DNA from 4 places in the Brevibacillus choshinensis genome. Region 4 is predicted to be linked to each of the others. Evidence: riboswitches for the same ligand, from Rfam matches in the RefSeq annotation. Region 4 holds a riboswitch; each other region holds the start of a gene.
The links. A riboswitch is a leader RNA that binds a small molecule or an ion and turns the genes downstream of it on or off. The one in region 4 is predicted to bind cyclic di-AMP.

Region 1 (3,205 bases), 2.2 Mb from region 4:
CAAACCCGCGGCCGGCGGTCTGATTGCCCATTCCTACCACAGCATGATTCACTTGCTTTTGGGTACGAGCTACCTGTGCACGAGCCATCAACGTAAACTTCTTCGCCCGCATCTTGTAAAATTCCTCTTTTAGCTCAGCCAGTTTTTCACGCATTTGGCCGGCAGCCTCCGAAGCGGTCAGGAAGAGGTTTTCATATTCCAAGGCACGGCTCTCATACTGCTTTTTGTCCGCGAGTGCCCGGCGCGCCAGTTCGTCCTCGCCCTCAGTGAGTGCGAGTTTCACTTGGCGGTCGCGCTTTTCGACCAATGCCAAAGCTTCCTCCCACTGCTGACGGAATTTCTTTTCCAAAGCTACCTGACGGGCAACCGCCACTTCAACCTGCCCAATTTCTACTTCCATATCACGCATGTACTGATTGAGCATAACCACCGGATCTTCCATGGAATCCAATGCATCGTTCACCGAAGCTACTGTCAGGTCACGTAAACGTCTAAAGATACTCATTTGTCATTTCCTCCTCATCATATCACATCGTCTAGTTTCATCCAAAAATCACTCTGCTTTTTCTACTTACTGCTGATTTCTTGGAATGCCTTTTTCCCACTTGTCCAGTGCGTCTTCTTTCAATACTCGCTGTGCCCACTGTCTTTCCCACTCAGCTGGCCCTTCTTTGGGAGCTGGCTGCGGTCGGATCAGGCGATAGCCCAGATAGATGATCCCGATCGCCAGAATGCTATGAAACAGCAAGTGCAGCTTCCCAAACAGCATCAGAAGTCCAAAGAGGAAGATCAGCACTCCCCAGAAGCGAGAGCCGCCATGTCCCATTACTTTGCGGGCTCCGTAAAGCATGATCACCCCGGGAACCAGAAGGCCCAAAACATCTCCACTATCGATTCCCAGTTGATCCAGCAAAACCAACCCACCGATTAGCAGCAGAACCAGCCCGAGTAGAAACTTTCCAGACCGTTCGCTCATTCGCAGCTTCCCTCCAATCACCTTGTTGGTGCAGGTGTTAACCTTATGGCCTTATTGTATCCCCGGGCATAGGCTACCCATAACGGGCGTGCGGTTGGTTTTTGTCTCCGACCTTGGACGGATGCTGTTTCCTGCCTCAATCGGACAAGCACATGTTTCTTCAATAGAAGCGCTGCTTCTTGCATTTTCGAGCTTTTCGGTTACAAGATCAGACAAAATATTGTGTCAAAAATATGAACAAACGCTGAAAAAAAAGGAAAATCCGGGCTCGTATAGAATTCCAATAGGAGTGCGTGTAAAAAAACATCGAATATAGCCGAGTTCCGCTTGGCGGAAACGGGGGAACCATGTTTTTCTGGGGTGAATGGTTGCGCTTCATGGCAGCCTAGGGCGTCCTTTCGACCGAACCCTTCAGCTAACCTCGTAGGCTCTTGAAAGGAGCAGTTTCTTTTGCGCAAGTTGTTAGTATCTTTGTTCATCGCTGGATTGCTTGCAATGGGAGCCGGCGCTGCACAAGCTGCTGAGGAGTCCACATCTCCTCTGACAGATGTAGTCAGCGATCTGTACGGTACCCCTTACAAATCTTCCGGCACCACCAAGAAGGGCTTTGACTGCTCCGGATTTACGCGCTACGTATTTGATGCGTTAGGTGTAGACCTGCCACACAATTCTGCTGCCCAGTACCAATTGGGAGCTCCTGTCGCCAAGGATGATTTGCAGCCAGGCGATCTGGTCTTCTTCAAAACCAATGGCCGCAGCATTTCCCACGTGGGCATCTACATCGGAAACGGCACATTCGTGCACTCGGAATCTGGTCGTGGAGTCGTGAACACCAAGCTGAGCGACCCATACTACTGGAGCAAGCGTTACGTTGGCGCCAAGCGTGTGAACGTACCTGTTCTGGAAGCTAAGGCTGAAACTCCGAAAAAGGAAAACGCGGTGCAAGCTGCATCGTTGCCGGGAAATCAAGCTAAATAACAGTTGTTCGGCAAAAGCAATAGTAAGCCAGGGACGTCAGGTCTCTGGCTTTTTCTGACGAAATTTAGGACCAGGTGTCAGGATGTGACTGTGATAAGCGTTTGTTGATGATCATGGAATGGTTTACTTGCCCATATCCATTAGAACCATGGTATGATAGACGATAGTAATTAAAATTATTTTGAATGCTTATTAATGAACTTTATTAATAGAAGTAACTGGGGGTAGTTCCGGTGAAAGATCACGTATTAATTGTCGATGACAACATCGAGATTATTGAGCTTCTTGAAGATATCTTGGAAAACGAAGGCTTTGAGGTGTCTAAAGCCGAGAGCGGCGAGGACGCGCTTGAGCTGTTGAAGCATGGCGAAAGAAAGCCGAATCTCATTTTGCTGGATATCATGATGCCAAACATGAGCGGCTATGAGCTGTGCTCGCAGATCCGGCGGGAATGGGATTTGCCGATTCTGTTTCTGAGCGCCAAAGGGAAAGCGGTGGACAAGGTCGTCGGGTTTGAGATCGGGGCAGACGACTACATCACCAAGCCATTTGATACCGAAGAGCTATTGGCTCGAATCCGTGCACACCTGCGCCGCTATGAACGCATCCGCAAGCACACCGAGGAGATGCCTGAGAAGGAATCGTCCAATTCGCCGATTACGGTCCTGAAGTTCAAGGACCTGGAGATTCATAAAGAGACGTATTCCGTCTATGTCAGCAACGAAAAGATCGAGCTGTCGACCAAGGAGTTTCAATTGCTTACTTTCCTTGCTGAAAATGCCGGCATTGTCTTTACTCGCGAGCAAATCTACGACCGCGTCTGGGGATATGGCTACGGCTCCCTCAATACGGTGACCGTGCACATCAAAAACTTGCGTGAAAAGCTAGAGATGAACCGCCAGTTCATCAAAACACAATGGGGGACAGGCTACGTATTCATCGGGGAGAAGCTGTAAATGAGTCTGCGCAACAAACTGTTTCTCTCCTTCATCGGCTTGCTCGCGCTGAATATTCTCTTGTTCAAGTTTGTCTTCCAGGACATCATCGTCGAACAACTGAAAACAGATCGGCACACCCAATACCAGTACGAAAAGGAAGCGGCAGAGAAGGTGCGGCTCAATCAGCTGCTCCGAACCAGCAATTTCAAGGACCCGACTGAACGAGCGGAGCTGGAAAAGCAGCTGCCGGAGGACATCATGTACCGGATGGTTGTCAAAGATGCATATGGCAACACCATCTTCTCCAAGGATT
Region 2 (3,205 bases), 880 kb from region 4:
CACGAATTCATTGCAGGAAGCTTTAGGATCTGCGCCAGTAACCGTCCGCATCCAAACATGGAATCGTGGATGATGTAATCAAAATGCTCTCCTTTGATCTGCTCAAGAACGCTAGGGATGACGATATCTGCCGTATGTAAAAGACCGTTGACTCTTTCAAGCAAATAATTTCTTCCACCCGAGATAAACGCTTCTATAAATTTTTGACCGTCAATTGTTCGTACAGTAGCTCCCGTCTTCTCCATACGCTCTCGAAAAGCTTCTACCGTAAAGTACACTACCTCTTCTCCGCGAGAGATAAGCTCCTGCACCACTCCAATCGTTGGATTGATATGTCCTTCTGATCCACTATTGATAAATAAAACACGTGCCATATCTACCGCTCCTTACGCATTACGCATTTCCCTACTTTGTGCAAGAATAATGGGCACTGCCCCAAACGATCGCTCCACTCAAATAATGGAATCAAGTTTATCATAGCCATCCATACTGCGCAAAACCACCTTGTTTTTCACTTCGGAACGAACAGAATGTTCAGTCTCCCCGAACGGTTAGTACCACGTTACCTTTCTTATGTCCCAGATCCACATAGCTGTGAGCCTCCGGTGCTTGCTCCAGCGGAAAGCGGCGATCGATTACAGAACGCAGCTTTCCTGCCTCGATCAGCTCCTTCAGATACATTAAGTCTTCTGCGGATTCCTTCGACGATCCGCCGATTACCTTCTTGCTGCTCGTCGCATTGACCCATAGTCCGCCAATGATCGGCAGAAAGTCCACATGGTACGCACGCAAATAGAAGCCATTCGGTGTCAGACGCTTGACGCAAGCTTGGAATGGACTCTTCCCGACCGTATCAAAAATGATATCGTAAGACGGACCTTCCTCTGCGAACTTCTCTTTTGTATAATCAATGACTCGGTCGGCTCCCAGCGATTTCACCAATTCCACATTAGACGTGCTGCACAATCCGGTTACTTCCGCGCCGAAATACTTGGAGAGCTGGACGGCATATGTCCCGACGCTGCCAGAAGCTCCGTAAACGAGCACCCGACTGCCGCTTTGGATGTTGGCCTTCCGGAGAAATTGCAGGGCCGTATAGGCGCCTACCGGTACCGCAGCTGCCTCCTCGAACGTCATGTTTGCAGGTTTGAGTGCGACACCGCCATTCTCGGGCAGACATTTGTATTCCGCATACGCGCCGAAGCTGATTCCGCAGGCAGCATATACGGAATCTCCCGGCTTGAACCGTGTAACGCGGCTACCCGCCGATTCGACCACGCCCGCCAGTTCGAATCCGAGAATCCTGATACGCTTTGGTCTCCAAAGGCCGTTGAATAGGCGCGCGAGGAAAGGATCTGCTTTGCGTAACCGGCAATCCCCAGCAGCAACGGTTGTAGCATAGACCTTAATCATGATTTCGTCGTCATTTGGTACGGGCTTGGCGACCTCCCGCAGCTGCAGCACATTCGGCGGTCCGTACCGCTCGTATACAATCGCTTTCATACTTCCTCCCCTTCTCTCCCCTTCGTAATCTTTCTCCATATTTATATACAGTTCACCGCTTACAAAAGTTTCCGTTCTTTAGCCACGGTGCATTATATGGCCTGATTCATAGAAATATCATTTCGCGAAGTTCTGCAAACAAAAACGAATGCCGCAGCATCCGTTTATGACCCGATCAAATCCGTTCGTTGAAAAAGAAGTCGTTGCCTCCATCCCCGCCGTTCCTTTTGATATTCGGACACCGCTCCCAGAGAAGTCGCTGTTTCTGCCACTTTCTCTAATATCCCATTAATCCTACCAAATTTTATACCTTTCATTTGACCGCGAATGTCTGTTATTCTAGGTCATGCCAAACAAAACAGCCGAAACTTCCTCACGAATGGAAGTGCGGGGGAACTTTTTTTCTTGCAGATGAGAGATCTGCATGGGGTGAATCGCCAATGTGCGTAGGGTTGTTTCCTCAATCCGAACCCGTCAACTAACCTCGTAGGCTAAAAAAAGGAGACGATGTGAATATGAAACGCCTAGGTACGATTGCAATCGCGACATTGGGATTGGGATTTGCTCTTTCCGGCTTTTCTAACACAGCTTCTGCCGCGGCTGCTTATCCTTGCCCATTGAATGCAGGGGCGACCAAGCAAGTGCAACAACAGCAACAAGCCCAAGGCTTCCCATATATGGTACAACCGCAATATGCATATCAACCAGTAATGCAACAGCCGGTTCAACAGCAATACAAGCAACAGCCTGTACAACAGCAGCCTGTACAACAGCCCGTTCAACAGCAGCCTGCAAAGCAACATCAAGTGGATGCATCCTCTGTTATGAAGCAAGTGGCGGATCTGGTAAACCAGGAACGTGCAAAAGCAGGCCTGAAACCGGTAGTACTGGACGCTTCCTTGAACAAGGTCGCTCAAGCGAAGGCAGCTGACATGTCCAACAACCATTACTTCGACCATACAAGCCCTACGTATGGTTCTCCCTTTGACATGATGAAACAGTTCGGGGTGTCGTTTATGACCGCAGGTGAGAACATTGCTATGGGTCAACGCACGGCTGATGAAGTCATGACTCAGTGGATGAACAGTGAAGGTCACCGCCAAAACATCATGAATCCTTCCTTCACCAAAATCGGAGTAGGCTTTGTGAATGGATACTGGGTGCAAGAATTCATCGGATAATGATAGGGTATGGGAAAGCCGCGTCCTCAAGCGAGGGGCCGGCTTTTTTGTTTTTTCTCAGAAAGGCAGAAACCTATGGCCGGGCAACTCGTCCCCGCTTTGCTGTCTTATTATTTACCTAGCTGGTGCGCTCATTCGTCGAAAAAAGGGGAGGGTTTTCAAAACCAAAGACCTATTTCCAAATGCCTATTGATGTTATAATTTCATCAATACCTTTTTTCCAATCCAGATAAAGGCAAATCATGCGAAAGTATGAGACGCAAAGCTAAAGGGGCCTCGTGGTAACACAAGCCAGCCAGCTACCAAAGGAGAATGCTTCATGACTCGTCAGCGTCTAGAGAAATGGATTCAAGAGAATACATTATTAAAAATTCAATTTAGAAACTCATCCGACGTTATTCTAGGACGAATATTGAAGGTGGAGAAAGTGACAATCCTTGTTTATCACGATGATAGCAAGCAACTGTTGAACTTGGCATTACAGGATATAAAAAGCATCGAAGTAACCGGATAAAGGAGTG
Region 3 (3,205 bases), 2.4 Mb from region 4:
AAAAACATCGTCCAGCCATTTCTTGAGAAGGGGTGGACAATTGAACCAATAGATAGGGAATTGTAAAACAAGATGATGATGCGCTTCAATCAGCTTCTGTTCTTTTTCCACATCGATGTTTCCGTCAGGGTATACCTCATGCAGCTCGTGTACTGTATATTTTTCCGGATATTTGCTGAGTTCTTCCACCCAGCGCTTATTGATGACAGATGTCTCTATGCTTGGATGTGTAACGACGACTAGAGTCTTCACGGACGCAGCCTCCCAAGATTTTATTTACTTCTTGAGTATAGGGGCCGCTCCATGAGGAAGTAAGTACGCACTTTTCCTTCAGGTACTAACAAAAAGGTTAGTGTCATCTAGCAGTCGTCCCATAAAGCCTCATCCCAAATACTGATCGTCCTCTGACTCCCGCTTTATTTGCTCCATATATTCCAAATGCCGAAACCCCCACCCGCACATATCTCCCAAAACTGAGCTCAGCGTCTTTCCATGCTCGGACAGAAAATACTCCACCTTGGGAGGGATCTCTTGATAGGCGCGACGCACGATGAGACCGTCCTGCTCGAGCTCGCGGAGCTGATTCGTCAGCATGCCCTGTGTGATGTTCGGAAGCATGCGGCGGAGCTCTCCAAAGCGCTTGGTGCCATCGTGGAGGAGGATGAACAAAATGAGGGGCTTCCACTTACCACCGATCGCCTGAAGCGTGGCGAGAATTCCCTGTGTCCGTTTGGGATCGCGAAGATCTTCTTGCATGTGCTCCCCTCCTGTGAATGAGTAGTACCTGCTTTCATTGTTACTTTAGCAGAGTATCCCGATTTTCGACAGTACGCTGATTTTTCGTACCTAGTACGTTTTTTCATACTGCCCTCCGCGGCAATTGATGCCATCCATGGTACGTTTTTCATGACGTAGTCTGAAAAAAGAGCGTACTTTTCAAGAGTCCCTCCTTTCCGAATAATGGGGCTGAAGTGATGAAATGAAGAAAGGGTGTTCCTCTTGAAAATCATGGTGATTGCTGCGCATCCCAAGTTGACTGAATCCCGTGCCAATCGGGCGCTGCTGGACGAATTGAAAAAGCATGACGAGGTTGTCATCCGCGATCTGTACCAGGAGTATCCCGGCTACGACATCGATGTCCAAAGGGAGCAAGAGCTGCTTCTGGAATACGACAGGGTGGTCTTTCAGTTCCCGTTTTATTGGTACAGCTGCCCCCCTCTCTTGAAAAAGTGGTTTGATGATGTGCTGACCCACGGCTGGGCTTTTGGGCCAGGGGGAGATCATTTGCTGGGCAAAGAGTTCATGATCGCCACGACAGCAGGGGGCACGGAAAGAGCGTATCGCTCAGGCGGAGACGACTTGTACACAATAAGCGAGCTGCTCCGACCCATTGAACGAACCCTGACGAAATGCAACGGAACATTCCTGCCTGCATTCGTCGTGTACAATGCCGATCGGGCATCAAATGAAGTACTCGCGCTCGAAGCAAAGCGTTATGCGGAGCACGTACGAACATCCCTGCGTGTGCTCGCCCATTAAGCGGAAATGAAGACTGGAGCGGATGTCCTCCGAGTAGATCCAACTGCTCAGGAGGGCATCTTTTTCATTCGGAAAAAATAAGTGGATCAGATCTTTACAAGCGGGTTCCTTCGGGAGTAATATTTGTTTCGTAATTAACGAATGTGATCCTAACTGCTAAACAAAAATCGCTGAATCCATCATCTGGGAGCGGGGAAACCAACCGTGGCTGCTTTGCGCAAACGCCACATGGGGTGAATCTCGAATCGTTCGAGTAGGGTGACTCTTTCATCCGAATCCGTCAGCTAACTCCGTAAGTGTCATAAGAGAGACAGCAATTACCTTGCGTATGATCGACATAGTTTATTTCGCTATGCCCAGAAGCCAAGTGAGTTTCTTCTCGTTCGGCTTCTTTTTTGATTCCATTTTCCGGGGAAGGGAGTGATGGCAAGAAAAATCTGCATGAGGGTTGTCAGTTTTGAGAGGGGAAACTAACGGAAAATGTATGCGAGGAGAATCAACATGATATCGGGATTAAAACGATTTTTAATCGGCAGACCGATGAAGTCAAAAGAGCTAGGGGAAGAAAAATTATCGAAGGTAAAAGCGCTAGCAGTGTTGTCATCAGATGCTTTATCTTCCGTAGCTTATGGAACGGAGCAAATTCTTCTCGTTTTAGTAACGCTGGGTGCAGTAGCACTCTGGTACTCGATTCCCATTTCCATTGCGGTTATCGGTCTTTTGACCATTCTCATCTTGTCTTACCGTCAGACGATCTTTGCCTACACGACGGGCGGCGGGGCGTACATTGTAGCCAAGGACAATTTCGGAACCTCAACCGGTTTGGTCGCAGGGGGATCGCTGCTGGTTGATTACATCTTGACAGTAGCGGTGAGTACTTCGGCTTCCACCGATGCCATTACGTCAGCCTTTCCGGTCCTCCACGAGCATCGGGTGCTGATAGCGCTGGTCATGATCGTGACGGTGACCATCCTGAATCTGAGGGGGATCACGGAGTCGGCAACCATTTTAATGTATCCCGTATACCTGTTTGTCATTGCTATTTTTCTTTTGATCATTGGCGGGGGATATCAATGGCTGGTCGGTAACGTGCATGGGCAAGCGCCAGTCTATGGAGCAGCGGTGCCGGGAATCACGTTATTTTTGCTTTTACGCGCATTCAGTTCGGGCTGTTCGGCGTTGACAGGAGTAGAGGCCGTCTCGAATGCCATCCCCAACTTCAAGAATCCTGCCCCGAAAAATGCCGCCGTCACTTTGATCATGATGGGGCTCATCCTAGGTGCGATGTTTATGGGGATCAGCTTGTTGGCCTATGTTTACGGCATTGGCCCAACTCCCAAAGAAACAGTCGTTTCCCAAATTGCTTCAGCGGTGTTTGGAAGGGGGATCCTTTACTACTTTATCCAAGCGGTTACAGCGTTAATCCTTTTCCTGGCTGCCAATACGGCGTTTGCTGCTTTTCCGTTGCTGGCTTTTATGCTGGCGAAGGATCGCTTCATGCCCAACATGTTCATGGTGCGTGGAGATCGCCTGGGCTTCTCCAACGGAATCATCTTTCTCGGCATTCTTTCTGCGATCCTTGTCATTTCCTTTGGCGGGGAAACGGAAAACTTGATTCCGCTGTATGCCCTTGGCGTCTTTATCCCGTTTACTTTGTCGCAGGCTG
Region 4 (3,205 bases):
CCTGGAATGTCAAATCAGCCAGTGTGATCAAGGAAAGTAGGGAGGTCCCCTTCAACAGCTCTACCATTAGATTTCCGAACGAAGGAAGCATCATGACGGTTGCTTGCGGCAAGATGATCCGTCTCATGCGCTGCCAAGGCGACATGTTCAAGGCAATCGATGCTTCCATCTGTCCCTTTGGAACGGCAAGAATGGCGCTTCTGACCACTTCCGAACCGTAGGCTCCATAGTTGAGACCTAGTGCAATCACTCCCGCAAGGATCGGGGAAAGCTCTATGCCCAGCAGGGGCAGCGCGAAAAACAGCCAAAACATCTGTACCAAGAGAGACGTCCCCCGGAAGATTTCCACATAAGCGCTGATGATCCCGCGAACCCAAAACCATTTGGAAAGCCTGCAAAAGCCGGCTGCAAATGAGACGGTGAAGGCGACCAGCACCGAGAGTGCCGTCACTTGCAAGGTCGTCGCCGCTCCTTTGAGCAAAAAAGGAATCAGCTGCATAGTCTCACTCATGTTCATCCCTTCCTTTCGTCGAAGCAGCGCCCATCATTGCTTTGACAGCCCTTCAGCCGTCATCTCGGCAGGCAGCTCCTGCTCGGTAAAGCCAAACGGCTCCAGGACCTTCAGCAGCTCTCCCGATTCTTTGAGCTTTTGCAGCTCCTCATTGAACGCTTTGACAAACGCTTCATCTTCTTTGCGGAAGGCTGCCGCTCCGTAGCCGCGAATGCTTTTCCCGTCAATCTCGGGCTGGGTGAAATCCATGACCCTCTCCACATTGCTGTCATTGGCACTCTCCAGAACTGCTTGCAGGGACGGGCCCGTCATCGTGATGGCATCTGCACGTCCCGCTTGCAGCGCTGCTATCGCCGATGGCTGATCTGGCACCAGGACCAGCTGCTCTTGCTTCACTCCCGATTTCTCCAGGTACTCCATCTCGATCGCGCCGCTCATGACCGCGATTCTAGCATTTGGGTTCAAGGCGATGTCCTTGTAGCTGCGCAATTGGAGCGGGTTTCCTTTCTTCACCGCGAGCGCTTCCCCGATGCTGTATTCCGGATTGGCAAACGCCACTTCCTTGGCGCGGGCCGGTGTGATGTACATGCCTGCCGTAATGATGTCAAAGCGCTTTGCTTTCAGCCCTGGGATCAGGGACCCGAACTCAGTCAGTACGCCGTTCATTTCGTTTATCCCCATTTTGGAGAGGACGACGCGTGCGACCTCTACCGCTTCTCCGGTCAATTTTCCGTCCGGAGTGGCATAGGCGTACGGTTTTTCGTTGGCGAAGCCCACCGTGACAAAGCCTTGTTTCTTCACTTTTTCCAATGTGCTCTCCGCTGATTGGGTCTGCTCATTGCCCGCGACGGACCGGGCTTGCTGTCCAAAGCCGCATCCTGCGACAAGCAAAAGGCACGACAGTACGGCTGTCCATCCCCATCTCATGAAGCTTTTCTTGTTCATGCTTCCTTCCCCTTTCACATCCCATGTATAGAAAAAGCCAGCGCAACACCTTCCATGATACGGGAGGGCCATCCCCACATGGAAAAGCAAATGCGCCGGCTGTTTTCTCGCTGGAAGGCATGTCAAACAAGCTGTGCACAAGGGATTTTTCCCAATAGGAACTACGCGCTCCCAGTGTGTACAAGACATGCGCTCTCTAGCAATTGAGGTTTTGGAATAATCTGCTTTAGCCGACGAGGTTAGCTGACGGGTAGGATGGCAGTGTGCATCCCTTCTGTGCATCACAGAATTAACCCCTAACGTGGTTCCCCCGCTTCCGTAAAAGACGGAACTAGGCCCCTATTTGATTGGGAGGTGTTCGTTGATCTCCTCTCATGATTCCGTTATGGTTAACACGCGTTTCATGTTATCATGCCTCTCCTTTTGACACATCCTTGATAATTCCGTATATTCGCTCTTCTGGTCCACTCAGGCTCTGTTAACCGTAATTACCAGACATCTCCAAAAAATTCCGTCCATATCCTACCATGTCCACTCTGACTAAAAAGGTTCACGCTATGTCGGTTCACCAGAAAATTTGGCGACGCAAAGCCTTTTGCAGTACAAAAAAAGATCATCTGGCCGCGGTGTCGACCGGATGATCCTGCTCGCTATGTTTTCTATTTGGTTGGGGAAGCGACCGTTTTGACTGCATTTCCTTCTTCATCAAACTTCATTTGATAGGATAACTGGTTCAATTTGCCGATCATCCGTTTCCGGTTCGCCGCATCCATCGGGACCGGCTGTCCGTTCACGATTTTGACCGGGATCACTTTGGAGGTGGTTTCCTTTTCCCCAAAGGTCAGCTCCACCATCATTGCTTCTCTTCCTTTGGGATTGTAAGAGGTGGTAAAGACGAAGTTGCCTACGCTGTAGTAGATCGGCACCCCTTTGTAGAGCTCCATTCCCATCACCGAATGGCTATGGGAGCCGACCACCGCATCTACCCCGCTGTCAATGAGCTTCCGAGCCATTTCCCGCGCATACGGCTCCGGATTATCCTTGTATTCGAGATTCCAGTGCATCACGGCGATGGTAATATCAGACTGTGCCACTGCTTTTTTGACGTAGGTGAGCATCGGCTCATACGAATAAGCATGGGCGAGTCCTGGCTTGTTTTTTCCAGCAAACCATTGCCGATTGGGCAGTACATGGCTCAACCCTATGACGGCAACACGCTTTCCGTTGATGGTTCGGATGTCCGGGGCGAATGCCTCCTCCTCGTTTTTCCCTGCACCTACATAGCCAAGCTGAACCTTTTTCAAATGGTCCATGGTATCGAATAACGCGTCCATGCCGTAGTCCAAGGAATGGTTATTGGCCAGATTGACGACATCAAAGCCGGCGTTCACCAATCCTTGCAGAGTTTGGGGCTTGGATCGGTATGTATATTCCTTTTTCGCTGCCTGGCCGCGGGTGCTGACAGACGTCTCCAGATTGCCGATGGTCAGATCCGCCTGCTTCAGAAAGTCTACCGTCTTTTGAAACGGGTAATCCACGCCATGGAGCCCGATTTGGTTTCCGACGCTCTTGTCCAGCATGATATCTCCCACAAAAGCGATACGAATCCTGCTTTCCTCTGCCGCAGATACGCCATGCGATCCCGCCGCACTGCCTGCGATCAATAGCATCGCAGCGGCTATTGCCGTCCCAATCTTCCACCGTCCGATTTTCATGCACCTCTCTCCTCACGCTTCTACGCCCATTCTA

Region 1: linked by a shared signal. The riboswitch ahead of JNE38_RS04745 (C40 family peptidase) and the one ahead of ehuB (ectoine/hydroxyectoine ABC transporter substrate-binding protein EhuB) in region 4 are both predicted to bind cyclic di-AMP.
Region 2: linked by a shared signal. The riboswitch ahead of JNE38_RS20255 (CAP domain-containing protein) and the one ahead of ehuB (ectoine/hydroxyectoine ABC transporter substrate-binding protein EhuB) in region 4 are both predicted to bind cyclic di-AMP.
Region 3: linked by a shared signal. The riboswitch ahead of JNE38_RS05915 (APC family permease) and the one ahead of ehuB (ectoine/hydroxyectoine ABC transporter substrate-binding protein EhuB) in region 4 are both predicted to bind cyclic di-AMP.

Annotation. Positions count from the first base shown of each region.
Region 1 is NZ_CP069127.1:896,913-900,117, reverse strand. It holds gene JNE38_RS04755 (PspA/IM30 family protein) at 1-505, opposite strand, end outside; gene JNE38_RS04750 (LiaF transmembrane domain-containing protein) at 572-976, opposite strand; cyclic di-AMP (ydaO/yuaA leader) riboswitch at 1,281-1,421, shown strand; gene JNE38_RS04745 (C40 family peptidase) at 1,427-1,954, shown strand; gene JNE38_RS04740 (response regulator transcription factor) at 2,188-2,910, shown strand; gene JNE38_RS04735 (sensor histidine kinase) at 2,911-3,205, shown strand, end outside.
Region 2 is NZ_CP069127.1:4,023,339-4,026,543, forward strand. It holds gene JNE38_RS20245 (macrolide family glycosyltransferase) at 1-374, opposite strand, end outside; gene JNE38_RS20250 (NAD(P)-dependent alcohol dehydrogenase) at 535-1,503, opposite strand; cyclic di-AMP (ydaO/yuaA leader) riboswitch at 1,854-2,011, shown strand; gene JNE38_RS20255 (CAP domain-containing protein) at 2,019-2,684, shown strand; cyclic di-GMP riboswitch class I at 2,909-2,991, shown strand; gene JNE38_RS20260 (hypothetical protein) at 3,004-3,198, shown strand.
Region 3 is NZ_CP069127.1:1,092,579-1,095,783, forward strand. It holds gene JNE38_RS05900 (NAD(P)H-dependent oxidoreductase) at 1-252, opposite strand, end outside; gene JNE38_RS05905 (winged helix-turn-helix transcriptional regulator) at 382-756, opposite strand; gene JNE38_RS05910 (NAD(P)H-dependent oxidoreductase) at 1,000-1,539, shown strand; cyclic di-AMP (ydaO/yuaA leader) riboswitch at 1,698-1,854, shown strand; gene JNE38_RS05915 (APC family permease) at 2,041-3,205, shown strand, end outside.
Region 4 is NZ_CP069127.1:4,902,484-4,905,688, forward strand. It holds gene ehuC (ectoine/hydroxyectoine ABC transporter permease subunit EhuC) at 1-517, opposite strand, end outside; gene ehuB (ectoine/hydroxyectoine ABC transporter substrate-binding protein EhuB) at 545-1,456, opposite strand; cyclic di-AMP (ydaO/yuaA leader) riboswitch at 1,671-1,804, opposite strand; gene JNE38_RS24560 (CapA family protein) at 2,116-3,171, opposite strand.